3 regions of the Psychrobacillus sp. FSL K6-4615 genome follow, and region 2 is predicted to be linked to each of the others. Evidence: riboswitches for the same ligand, from Rfam matches in the RefSeq annotation. Region 2 holds a riboswitch; each other region holds the start of a gene.
The links. Region 2 has a riboswitch for S-adenosylmethionine ahead of mtnK (S-methyl-5-thioribose kinase). Riboswitches for the same ligand answer to the same signal wherever they lie in the genome.
Positions count from the first base shown of each region.

Region 1: it holds a riboswitch for S-adenosylmethionine, as region 2 does, so the genes downstream of both, MKX53_RS12775 (methionine ABC transporter ATP-binding protein) here and mtnK (S-methyl-5-thioribose kinase) in region 2, are expected to answer to the same signal.
Region 3: it holds a riboswitch for S-adenosylmethionine, as region 2 does, so the genes downstream of both, MKX53_RS00935 (O-acetylhomoserine aminocarboxypropyltransferase/cysteine synthase family protein) here and mtnK (S-methyl-5-thioribose kinase) in region 2, are expected to answer to the same signal.

Region 1 is NZ_JBBOYQ010000001.1:2,550,212-2,553,490, forward strand. Features, by position in the region: gene MKX53_RS12770 (methionine ABC transporter permease) at 1-417, opposite strand, end outside; gene MKX53_RS12775 (methionine ABC transporter ATP-binding protein) at 410-1,435, opposite strand; SAM riboswitch class I at 1,605-1,709, opposite strand; gene MKX53_RS12780 (thioredoxin family protein) at 1,744-2,064, opposite strand; gene MKX53_RS12785 (toprim domain-containing protein) at 2,077-2,427, opposite strand; gene gcvH (glycine cleavage system protein GcvH) at 2,502-2,882, opposite strand; gene MKX53_RS12795 (arsenate reductase family protein) at 2,957-3,279, opposite strand, start outside.
Region 2 is NZ_JBBOYQ010000001.1:3,629,779-3,633,057, reverse strand. Features, by position in the region: gene mtnW (2,3-diketo-5-methylthiopentyl-1-phosphate enolase) at 1-1,208, opposite strand, end outside; SAM riboswitch class I at 1,313-1,417, opposite strand; SAM riboswitch class I at 1,575-1,731, shown strand; gene mtnK (S-methyl-5-thioribose kinase) at 1,807-2,994, shown strand; gene mtnA (S-methyl-5-thioribose-1-phosphate isomerase) at 2,994-3,279, shown strand, end outside.
Region 3 is NZ_JBBOYQ010000001.1:181,563-184,841, forward strand. Features, by position in the region: gene MKX53_RS00925 (YdcF family protein) at 1-343, opposite strand, end outside; gene MKX53_RS00930 (glycerol-3-phosphate acyltransferase) at 358-999, opposite strand; SAM riboswitch class I at 1,157-1,271, shown strand; gene MKX53_RS00935 (O-acetylhomoserine aminocarboxypropyltransferase/cysteine synthase family protein) at 1,384-2,676, shown strand; gene MKX53_RS00940 (homoserine dehydrogenase) at 2,807-3,279, shown strand, end outside.

The DNA.
Region 1 (3,279 bases), 1.1 Mb from region 2:
TATAATAGTAGAAGTTTTAGCACCCATCGATTTTGCAGCTTCTAGCACACCTTTATCAATTTCTCGAAGCGCTATTAACACCATACGGGCGTAGAATGGAGCAGCTCCGATTACTAAAGCCGGGAAGGCCGCATTTGGACCACGCATTGTTCCGACCAAAAACTTCGTTAAAGGTATTAGCAAAATGATCAAAATAATAAATGGAATGGAGCGGAATATATTGACGAAAGCTCCTGTTAACCAGTTTGCTAATTTGTTTGCCCACGCTTGATGAGGGCTAGTTAAGAAAAGTAGAAGACCGAGAACTAGTCCAATAATAGCTGTTAAAATTGTTGATACTGCAGTCATATATAATGTTTCAACTGTGGCTTCCCACATTTTTGGCCAATCAACATTAGGAAACAAATTATTAATCATTGTTGATCACCTCTGTATTTACTTTTTGTTCGTGTATATATCGAATTGCATCATCTATTAGTAATGCTTCTCCTTCTAACTGAAGGATTAGCGTACCAAATGCACCAGTTTGTGTATGCGAAATATTTCCTTGTACAATATTTACTTCCAAATCAAACTGTTTGATAAGTCTAGACAGTATTGGTTGTACAGTCTGCTCTCCAACAAATACGAGCTTAATCAGCTTGCCATTTGGATAAAGTTCTTTTAATTGCTGTATTGTTTGCAACGCCTTATTGGAATCACTGACCTGCGAAACAAAACGTTTCGTAATCGTTTGTTGCGGATTTTGAAATACATCTAGCACATTTCCTTCTTCTACTACATGACCTTTTTCCATAACTGCAACGCGACCACATATCTTCTGAATAACTTGCATCTCATGGGTTATTAATACAATTGTCAGACCTAGTTTTGCATTGATACTAACTAATAAATCTAAAATAGAATCTGTAGTTTCGGGGTCTAATGCAGAAGTTGCTTCATCACAAAGAAGTACTTCTGGACGGTTGGCTAATGCGCGTGCAATCCCAACACGTTGCTTTTGTCCACCTGATAGTTGTGAAGGATAATAATGCGCTCGCCCTTCCAGACCAACCAAATCAATAAGTTCCTTTACTCTTTGAGAACGTTGAGCTGGTGGTATACCGGCGATCTCCAATGGGAAAGCAATATTCTCTTCAACCGTTCTTGACCATAACAAATTAAAATGTTGAAAAATCATACTTACCTTTTGTCTTACTTGGCGAAGCTTCACTTCATTTATCTTTGTGATGTCTTCATTATTTACGATGATTTCACCTGAAGTTGGTTTTTCTAATCCATTTAATAAGCGAATGAGTGTACTTTTGCCAGCACCACTATAACCAATAATGCCAAAGATCTCACCCTTTTTTATGTCAAGATTCACCTCTTCCACTGCAACAATCGTACCTTGTTTCGTACTAAATTTTTTGGAAATATTTTTTAAACTAATCATGGGAACCTTGCCCCCTTTCTTTAAACTATTCTATACCTATCTATTATTAACAGGTTGTTGAAATTTACTTTGTATTAAAACCTTATTCTTCCCATTTTCAACTAAAAAAACCCTCCTGCAAAAGAGCAGAAGGGTTTAAAGTTATCCAATTTAATAACATTTATCCATTCTCTCATTTCCCAAAGCATTTGCTTTGCGTGACTTGGCACCATTTCATTTACATGACGGTTGCCGGGCTTCAAAGGGCACTTCCCTCCACCTCTCTTAATAAGAGTAAAACTATTAATTTGTCGGTATATCAAATGTTATCATACGACAACTTGGTCGTCAATACTTTTTATCGCATCCAAGATAAACGGAACTGACTGAAAGGCATATATTTTTTTATATACCGTTCCTCCTTTAGCGATTAGCAGACATGGCACACTTTCAATTTGATGATCCATAGCAAAATCTCCAAGATAGTTAATATTTGCTTGACCAATTAAAAAAGGCTTTATCTCTTTTATAACTTGCATCATTTTACTAGCAACTTGGCAGGTTCCACACATAGGTGTATAAATATAAAATATGGTAAGCTGCCCACTGTTCTTATGGCTGTTCCATTGTTCTAAGGTCCATTCATTCATATTAACATCATCCTAAAGTAAATATTGTCTTTTCACTTTTATATTAACACTTTTTAATATAGAAGCCAAAACTTTGAATGGTGTGGTCGCTACTTCGCAGAACATCGGATTGGTATATAGATGAATCGCTTCAGGGTATTCTTTTCTCACGACAGAGCGAATTTGCTCACCAGACTTATCTGCATCCAGAAACGCATAAATAGGAATGCCTTCATAAGGACTTAAAATTTCTTCTAGCCTGACATTCGATATCGTTCCATTGGTGCAAATAATTTCTGTTGATTCATCCAGCAGTTTTAAAAGCTTTAGTTTATCAGATCTACCCTCAACAAGAATTATCTTTTCACTAAAGACAATAGCCATTCAGCCTCTCTCCCAACTATGCCCTTTCCAATATTATATGAAAAAAACGCCGATATTAAGCGGCGTTTTCGAAATTATTCTGAAATTAATTCTTCGTATTTTTCTGGAGAAAGTAAACCATCCACTTCAGCTGCATCAGATGGTTCAATAACAATCATCCATGCATTTTCATAAGGGGATTCGTTAACATACTCAGGGCTATCTTCTAGTTCTGTATTTACCTCTACTACTTTACCGCTAATTGGTGCATACAGTTCAGAAACAGTTTTAACCGATTCAACACTTCCAAACGGATCTCCTGCTTTGATCTCATCTCCAACTTGTGGAAGTTCAACAAAAACGATATCTCCAAGTTCAGATTGTGCAAATTCAGTAATACCGATACGGACATTGCCGCCTTCAGTTTTTACCCATTCATGCTCTGCTGAGTATTTTAAATCTTTAGGTGCGTTCATATATTATACCCCTCTCCATTAATAATACATTCATCTACTATATTCACATATTTTAATAGTAAAAACAAGTGACTTTAAGAAGTCTTCCATACATCCTCAAACTGTTGCTCCTTGAAGCCTAGCGTTAATTTATTCCCGTCAAAAACAATTGGTCGTTTAATAAGCATTCCATCCGAAGCAAGTAAGGATAATTGTTCGTCTTCTGACATTGTTGGAAGCTTGTCTTTTAGTCCAAGCTCGCGATATTTCATACCGGAAGTGTTAAAGAATTTTTTTAGTTCTAGTCCACTTACCTCAAACATTTTTTGAAGAGTTTCTCTCGTTGGGGGATTTTCAGCAATATGATTGTCTATGTAATCTAATCCATTATCTTTTAACCATTTACTTGCTTTTCTGC
Region 2 (3,279 bases):
CATAATTCAAGTGCTGTGTTTAATTCACTCTGGGTTTTAGCTGCTTCTTCTAATGGAATACCTTCCAAAACAGCCGATACTGCCTGTCTAAAAGCCAAACCTCCTCCGGTTGCACCGGCCGGATGACCGTGTACTCCACCCCCGGCATTAATGATGCTGTCGATTCCATAGTCATTCATTAACAGTGGTACTAGACCAGGGTGAATGCCTGCAGAAGGCACCGGAAAGCTTTGTTTTACTTCACTAGGCTTTGTTAGTTCTTTCCCTAAAGAAAGAGCTACAGATTTTTCAAGTGCAACACTGCCATAAGGAGAAGGGAATAATGAAAAATCTGCTCCTGCATAGCGGGTAAGTTTACCAAGAACAAGTGCCGTGGAAACTCCATAAAATCCTGAGGACGTGAATGCTCCGCTATAAGCCGGATGAGCCATGAGTGGTAATTGAATCTCTTCGTCCTCTGCTAACTCCTGAAGAACGTCTAAACCGTATGCATGAACATTAAATAAGAGTGCATCTGCTCCAAGTTCCCGTGCTTTTTTGGCCTTGTCCTTTAGTTTGAATGTACGTCCCGACAAATTTACTGCGTATAGAGTACGATGACCAGTTTCTTCATAGACTTGTCTTAATACCTCTCGACCAGTAGTGATACGTGTTTCAAAAGAAGTGAGTGGATTGTCAAATAGGATTTCGTCATCTTTTACAAGGTCAACTCCACCAAGTGCTTGTTGCTTCAGTTGTTGCGCTAGGTACTCGATATCTCTTCCAATGACACCTTTGAAGATACTCATGATGAGTGGACGTTCATAAACTCCCAATCTTTCTCGGATACCTTGAATGCCGAAGCGAGGGCCAGGGAAATGGGATAATATATTTGTGTCAAATTCTAAATCCAATAATTTTACTTCTCCATCCAGAGATAGTTTGCCGAAAACGGTAGTTAAAATTGCTGGTATATCTGCTGAAAAATTTGCGGCAGGATAGAATACTTTAATTTCTCCTTTAATTCTTTCCGGATGAATGGGGTGAAGAATATTTTCAAATTCAGTAACCGATCGTACAGTTCCTTTATGTTTTTTTAGCTGTTCCTGTTCTAAAAAAGCTAAATTGGTCCAAGAACCAATAGTCAATCCAAGAGCAATATCATCCGCTTTTTTTTCAAAAGAACCAGACTTTCCGTATAGTTGATAGTGCGCAGTAATTCCACTCATTTTTTCACTCCTAATATTAGAAAAGCGTAAGTGTCTAGGCGCTAGAGCTAGACAGATAATATAAAAAACCTCTTCAAATAAGAAGAGGTTAATAGCTTAACAACTTCTTATCTCTCAGCCATTTGACTGCAAGAATTAGCACCGTGTTCATAATTGAATCGGTTGCCGGGTATCATAGGGCTTGTCCCTCCACCTGCTCTAAATAAGAAAAAATATTCAGTTTGTATTTAATAAATTATATTGATTATTCCATGCATTAAAAATTCTGTCAACAAGAAATTGAAAAATTATCATTATTCAAAATTGTATTGACATAGCTTTTTCTAATATGCTAGGATTCTAAACAAACATCATAGTTGTACCGCACTCTTATCAAGAGCAGGCAGAGGGATAATGGCCCGATGACGCCCAGCAACCGACCGTAATACCGTTGTGAGACGGGGCGCTTTATGCGCCGGAATGTAAAATTCCGTAAGGCACGGTGCTAATTCCATCAGAAAGTTTACTTTCTGAGAGATAAGAGGTTCAGAATCTCTTATTCTAAGCCTCTTTCTTTTGGAAAGAGGTTTTTTATTTTGTAAATGAGAGGACGATCATAATGGCGGTAGTAGCAATGAAAGAATATGAATCATTAACTAAAGAAACGGTAATTTCACTGGTGATAGAGTTATCATTATTTTCTAGCGAAGCTCCATTAGTTTGCGAAGAGATTGGTGATGGAAATCTAAATTATGTATTCCGTGTAACAGATGGATCCGGTGAGAAAGGCATTATTATTAAACAGGCCTTACCCTATGCAAAGGTCATCGGGGAGAGCTGGCCACTTACTTTGAAAAGGGCAAAGATCGAAGCTAGTGCATTACAAAAACATGGAGAATACGCAGTTGGATTAGTCCCAAAAGTCTATGCAACTGATGAAAGCTTAGCAATCACAATCATGGAAGATCTGTCTCATCTTGAAATAGTTCGTGAGGGCTTGATAAAAGGAAAGTCCTATCCTAAATTATCAACCGATATTGGCGAATATCTAGCCTTAACACTTTTCAATACTTCTGACTTTGTACTCCACCCCTTTGAAAAAAAGTCACTTGTTGTAGAATTTTCTAACCCCGAGCTATGTAAGATCACAGAAGACTTAATCTTTACAGATCCTTTTTTTGATCATGAAACAAATGACTTTGAACCAGCATTACAAGCAGAAGTGGAAGCTATTTGGAATAACAACTTGTTGAAATTGGAAGTAGCCAAGCTAAAAAGAAGTTTTTTGACGGAAGCCGAAGCTTTGTTACATGGGGATCTTCATACCGGAAGTATATTTGCGAGTGAAGCGGAAACGAAAGTAATTGACCCGGAATTTGCATTTTACGGCCCAATTGGATTTGATATTGGCTTATTTTTGGGGAACTTAATAGTTCAATCCTTTACGCGTCAAGATGACCAACGGGATGCTATACATACCCATATACAGAATACATGGAACACATTTTGCGCTAAATTTTCAGAGTGTTGGAAAAAAGGAGAGTCCGATTTATATAAAAGTATAGAAGGCTATGAGGCATTTGTGCTAGAAAAAATATTCCATGATTCCGTAGGGTTTGCAGGCTGTGAGCTAATTCGTAGAACGATTGGACTAGCACATGTGAAAGACTTAGATAGTATTGAAAACCATGAGCAACGAATTTTAACCAAAAAACAAACGCTTAAAGCTGGAGAAAGACTAATAGTGAGTCGTCATGAAATAAACTCAATAGATGCTGTAATTGAGCTGTTAGGAGAAATTCAATAATGAATGTTCCATTATCGATTAAGTGGGAAGGTAAGCGGTTAATAATTCTAGATCAACAGAAACTTCCCCATGAAATTATCTATATAACACTAGAAAATATGAAAGAAGTTCACGATGCAATTATTACTCTGAAAGTTCGTGGAGCTCCAGCCATTGGAATTACGGCAGCGTATGGATTAGCTATTGAGGCGCAGAGTTATCAAACAAATTCAATGATAGATTTTCTAGAATACTTAAAAAGAGATGCAGCATACTTGGGTGAATCTCGACCTACTGCTGTCAACT
Region 3 (3,279 bases), 3.4 Mb from region 2:
TGAGTCGATCTTCGGCTATGCCATTTTCCAATAGAAAATCTCTCATCACCACGGCCTCTTCGATATCTTCATCGGGACCTCGTCCACCTGAAAGTACTAATTTTACATGGGTATATTTTTGGGCATACGCAAGAGCAGCGTCCAATCGATATTGTAAAGCAAAAGAAGGGATATTCCCTTTTTTCACTTTGGCACCAAGCACAATAGCATATTGATTGGTGCCATCTGCTTTAGGATTTTGACCACTCTCAAGCCAATTACTCGTGAGAACCCATATCCCAATTCCACTAGAAACAATCACTACTAATGGGATAAGCACGATCCACCTCATTTTCTTCTTCATGATATTCACTCATTTCATACAGATGGTTTCTTCTTACTTAAGAAAGTGGAGATTCTCATCTCTTCCTTTCGCATTAAACGACGGAAATTCTCGAGATGTAGTACAACAGCCATCAAAAATAGAAATCCGGCAATAGCCATTGGCCCTACTCCTTCTGCAAACCAAATGGATGCACCGATAAAAACAAAGTAAAAAACAAACACACCAATTAATAAATAGTCCGTTAATAATGTAGTTCCGATTAATAATATAAGTCCGATTAAACCAAGCGGCCAGCTAAGAGCAAGTAGTACACCAATAAGGGATGCAGTACCTTTACCACCTTTAAATTTAGTGTAAAGAGGGAAGTTATGTCCAAGTATTACAGCAGCACCTGCACTATATAGCAGGATGTCCTGTTCCACTATCGAAAAATGTGCGTACTGTGAAACCCAAAAACCCGTCCCAATTACGACTATAACTCCCTTTAAAATATCAATTATGGCAACTAAAATGCCATATTTTGCACCAAGAACAACAGCTGCATTTGAGGCGCCAGAATTTTTTAAACCCTCTTTTTTAATATTTACCCCACTCAGATACTGAGCTATTTTAGAACCATGAATGGACCCAACAAGATAACTGATCACAAGGATACAAATCATCGGAATGAGCATTTTTTTCACCCCCATTAACTTCAATATATTAAACGAATGAAAAGATGAGAAGTTTCAGAATTTTAAAGTATATGTTTTTTAATTATTCAAAAAAGTATTGACAAATAGATTGGTAGAAATCTATACTGTGTAACAAGATGGAAAACTAAATCTAATACTCTTATCAAGAGTGGCGGAGGGAATAGGCCCTACGATGCCCGGCAACCAACAAGTTCTCAACTTGGAAAGGTGCTAAATCCTACAAATTCTAAATTGAATTTGGAAGATAAGAGGAGGAACATGCGAATTTGCACCCTCTTCTTAATTGAAGAGGGTTTTTTGTTTGTTCTAATCCTCCCTCGCCTCCATAAGCGTCCATCTAACTACATTTTAGGAGGAATTCAAATGACCAATCTACAAAAAGAAACACTACTTTTACACGGTGGCCAACAACCAGATCCAGTGACTGGGTCACGAGCAGTACCCATTCATAAGACAACATCCTTTGTATTTAGAGATACAGAACATGCACAAAACCTATTTGCTCTTGCAGAAACAGGTAATATCTATTCACGTATTACGAATCCAACTGTGGATGTATTTGAACAACGAATTGCATTATTAGAAGGGGGAACGGCAGCAGTTGCATTTTCTTCAGGAATGGCAGCTATCGCATTTTCTATATTAAACATTGCAGGAGCAGGAGACGAAATTATTGCTGCTGAGAATTTATACGGTGGTACGTTTAATCTATTTGCTCATACATTGCCGCGATATGGTATAACGGTGAAATTTGTAGATTCTACGGATCCAGAAAATTTCCGAGCTGCTGTGACAGATAAAACGAAAGCATTTTTTGGAGAAATTATAGGAAACCCAAGCTTAAATGTATTAGATATAGAAAACGTAGCAGCCATTGCTAACGAAGTAGGAGTGCCTTTACTTGTAGATAGCACATTTGCTACTCCATATGGATCGAACCCTATTAAGTACGGTGCTCATGTCGTAATTCATTCAGCGACTAAGTGGATTGGTGGTCATGGTACTACGATTGGTGGAGTTGTAGTAGATGGAGGAAACTTCAATTGGGACTCCGAGAAATTTCCAGGATTCACACAACCGGATGTGACCTATCATGGTCTAAGATATGGAATTGACGTTCCAAACGTGGCATTTGCAGTGAAATTACGCGTTCAATTGCTTCGTGATTTTGGTCCAACTTTAAGTCCTGAAGCAGCTTTTTCCTTTTTACAAGGACTAGAAACACTTCATTTACGCGTACCAAAGCATAATGAAAATGCTCAAAAAATTGCGGAGTACTTAGAAAGTAACGAAGAAGTAACTTGGGTTAACTACTTAGGTTTAGAAAGTCATCCCTCCCATGAGCTTGCTAAAAAGTACTTACAGAATGGTTTTGGTTCCATCCTAACTTTTGGAGTGAAAGGTGGTAAAGAGGCAGGTCGTAATATTATCGATAATATTGAGATTTGGTCGCATGTAGCTAATGTCGGGGATGCTAAATCGCTAATAATCCACCCTGCATCTACAACACATCAGCAGTTAACTCCTGAAGACTTGGTGAAATCGGGCGTTACAGAAGACTTAATTCGCTTGTCTGTTGGACTAGAGGCGGTTGAGGATTTACAGTCTGCCCTTGATAAAGTACTTGTGGGAAAAACAAATGTCCTCTCTAGATAGAATTTTATTGATAATTGAGTAAAAATGGGCTACAATATGTAAAATAGTTCTTCGTATATGAATGCGATTAGATTTTACAAATTGAAGCAAATTGGAACTCAATTGTGCAAATTCAGTTGGAGGAGATAGCATGGCGACGATAAAAGCAGCAATCCTAGGTTTCGGAACAGTCGGGCAAGGGATTTACAACATTGTAAATGAAAAAAGAGAAGATCTGAAAAAGTCTTTAGGATTAGAACTAGAAATTAGTGCGATCCTCGTAAACAATGTTGGAAAAGAAAGAATGGCTACACCTGGTGTGTTAGTAACTGATAACTTTGAGGATATTATTAATATACCTGGACTCCAAGTGGTATTCGAGGCAATTGTAAATGAGGAACCGGCATATAACTACTTATGTAGAGCGATTGATAAAGGATGTCATGTAATAACAGCAAATAAAGTAATGTTCTCCAAATATAGTATTCCATTACATGAGCGTGCAAAGTCTCGTGGAGTATTTATAGGCTATGAAGCAACAACAGCCGGCGGAGTTCCAGTTATTAAGACATTAAAAAATCTATTACAAGTTAACTCAGTGAAAAGAATCCAAGGGATCTTAAA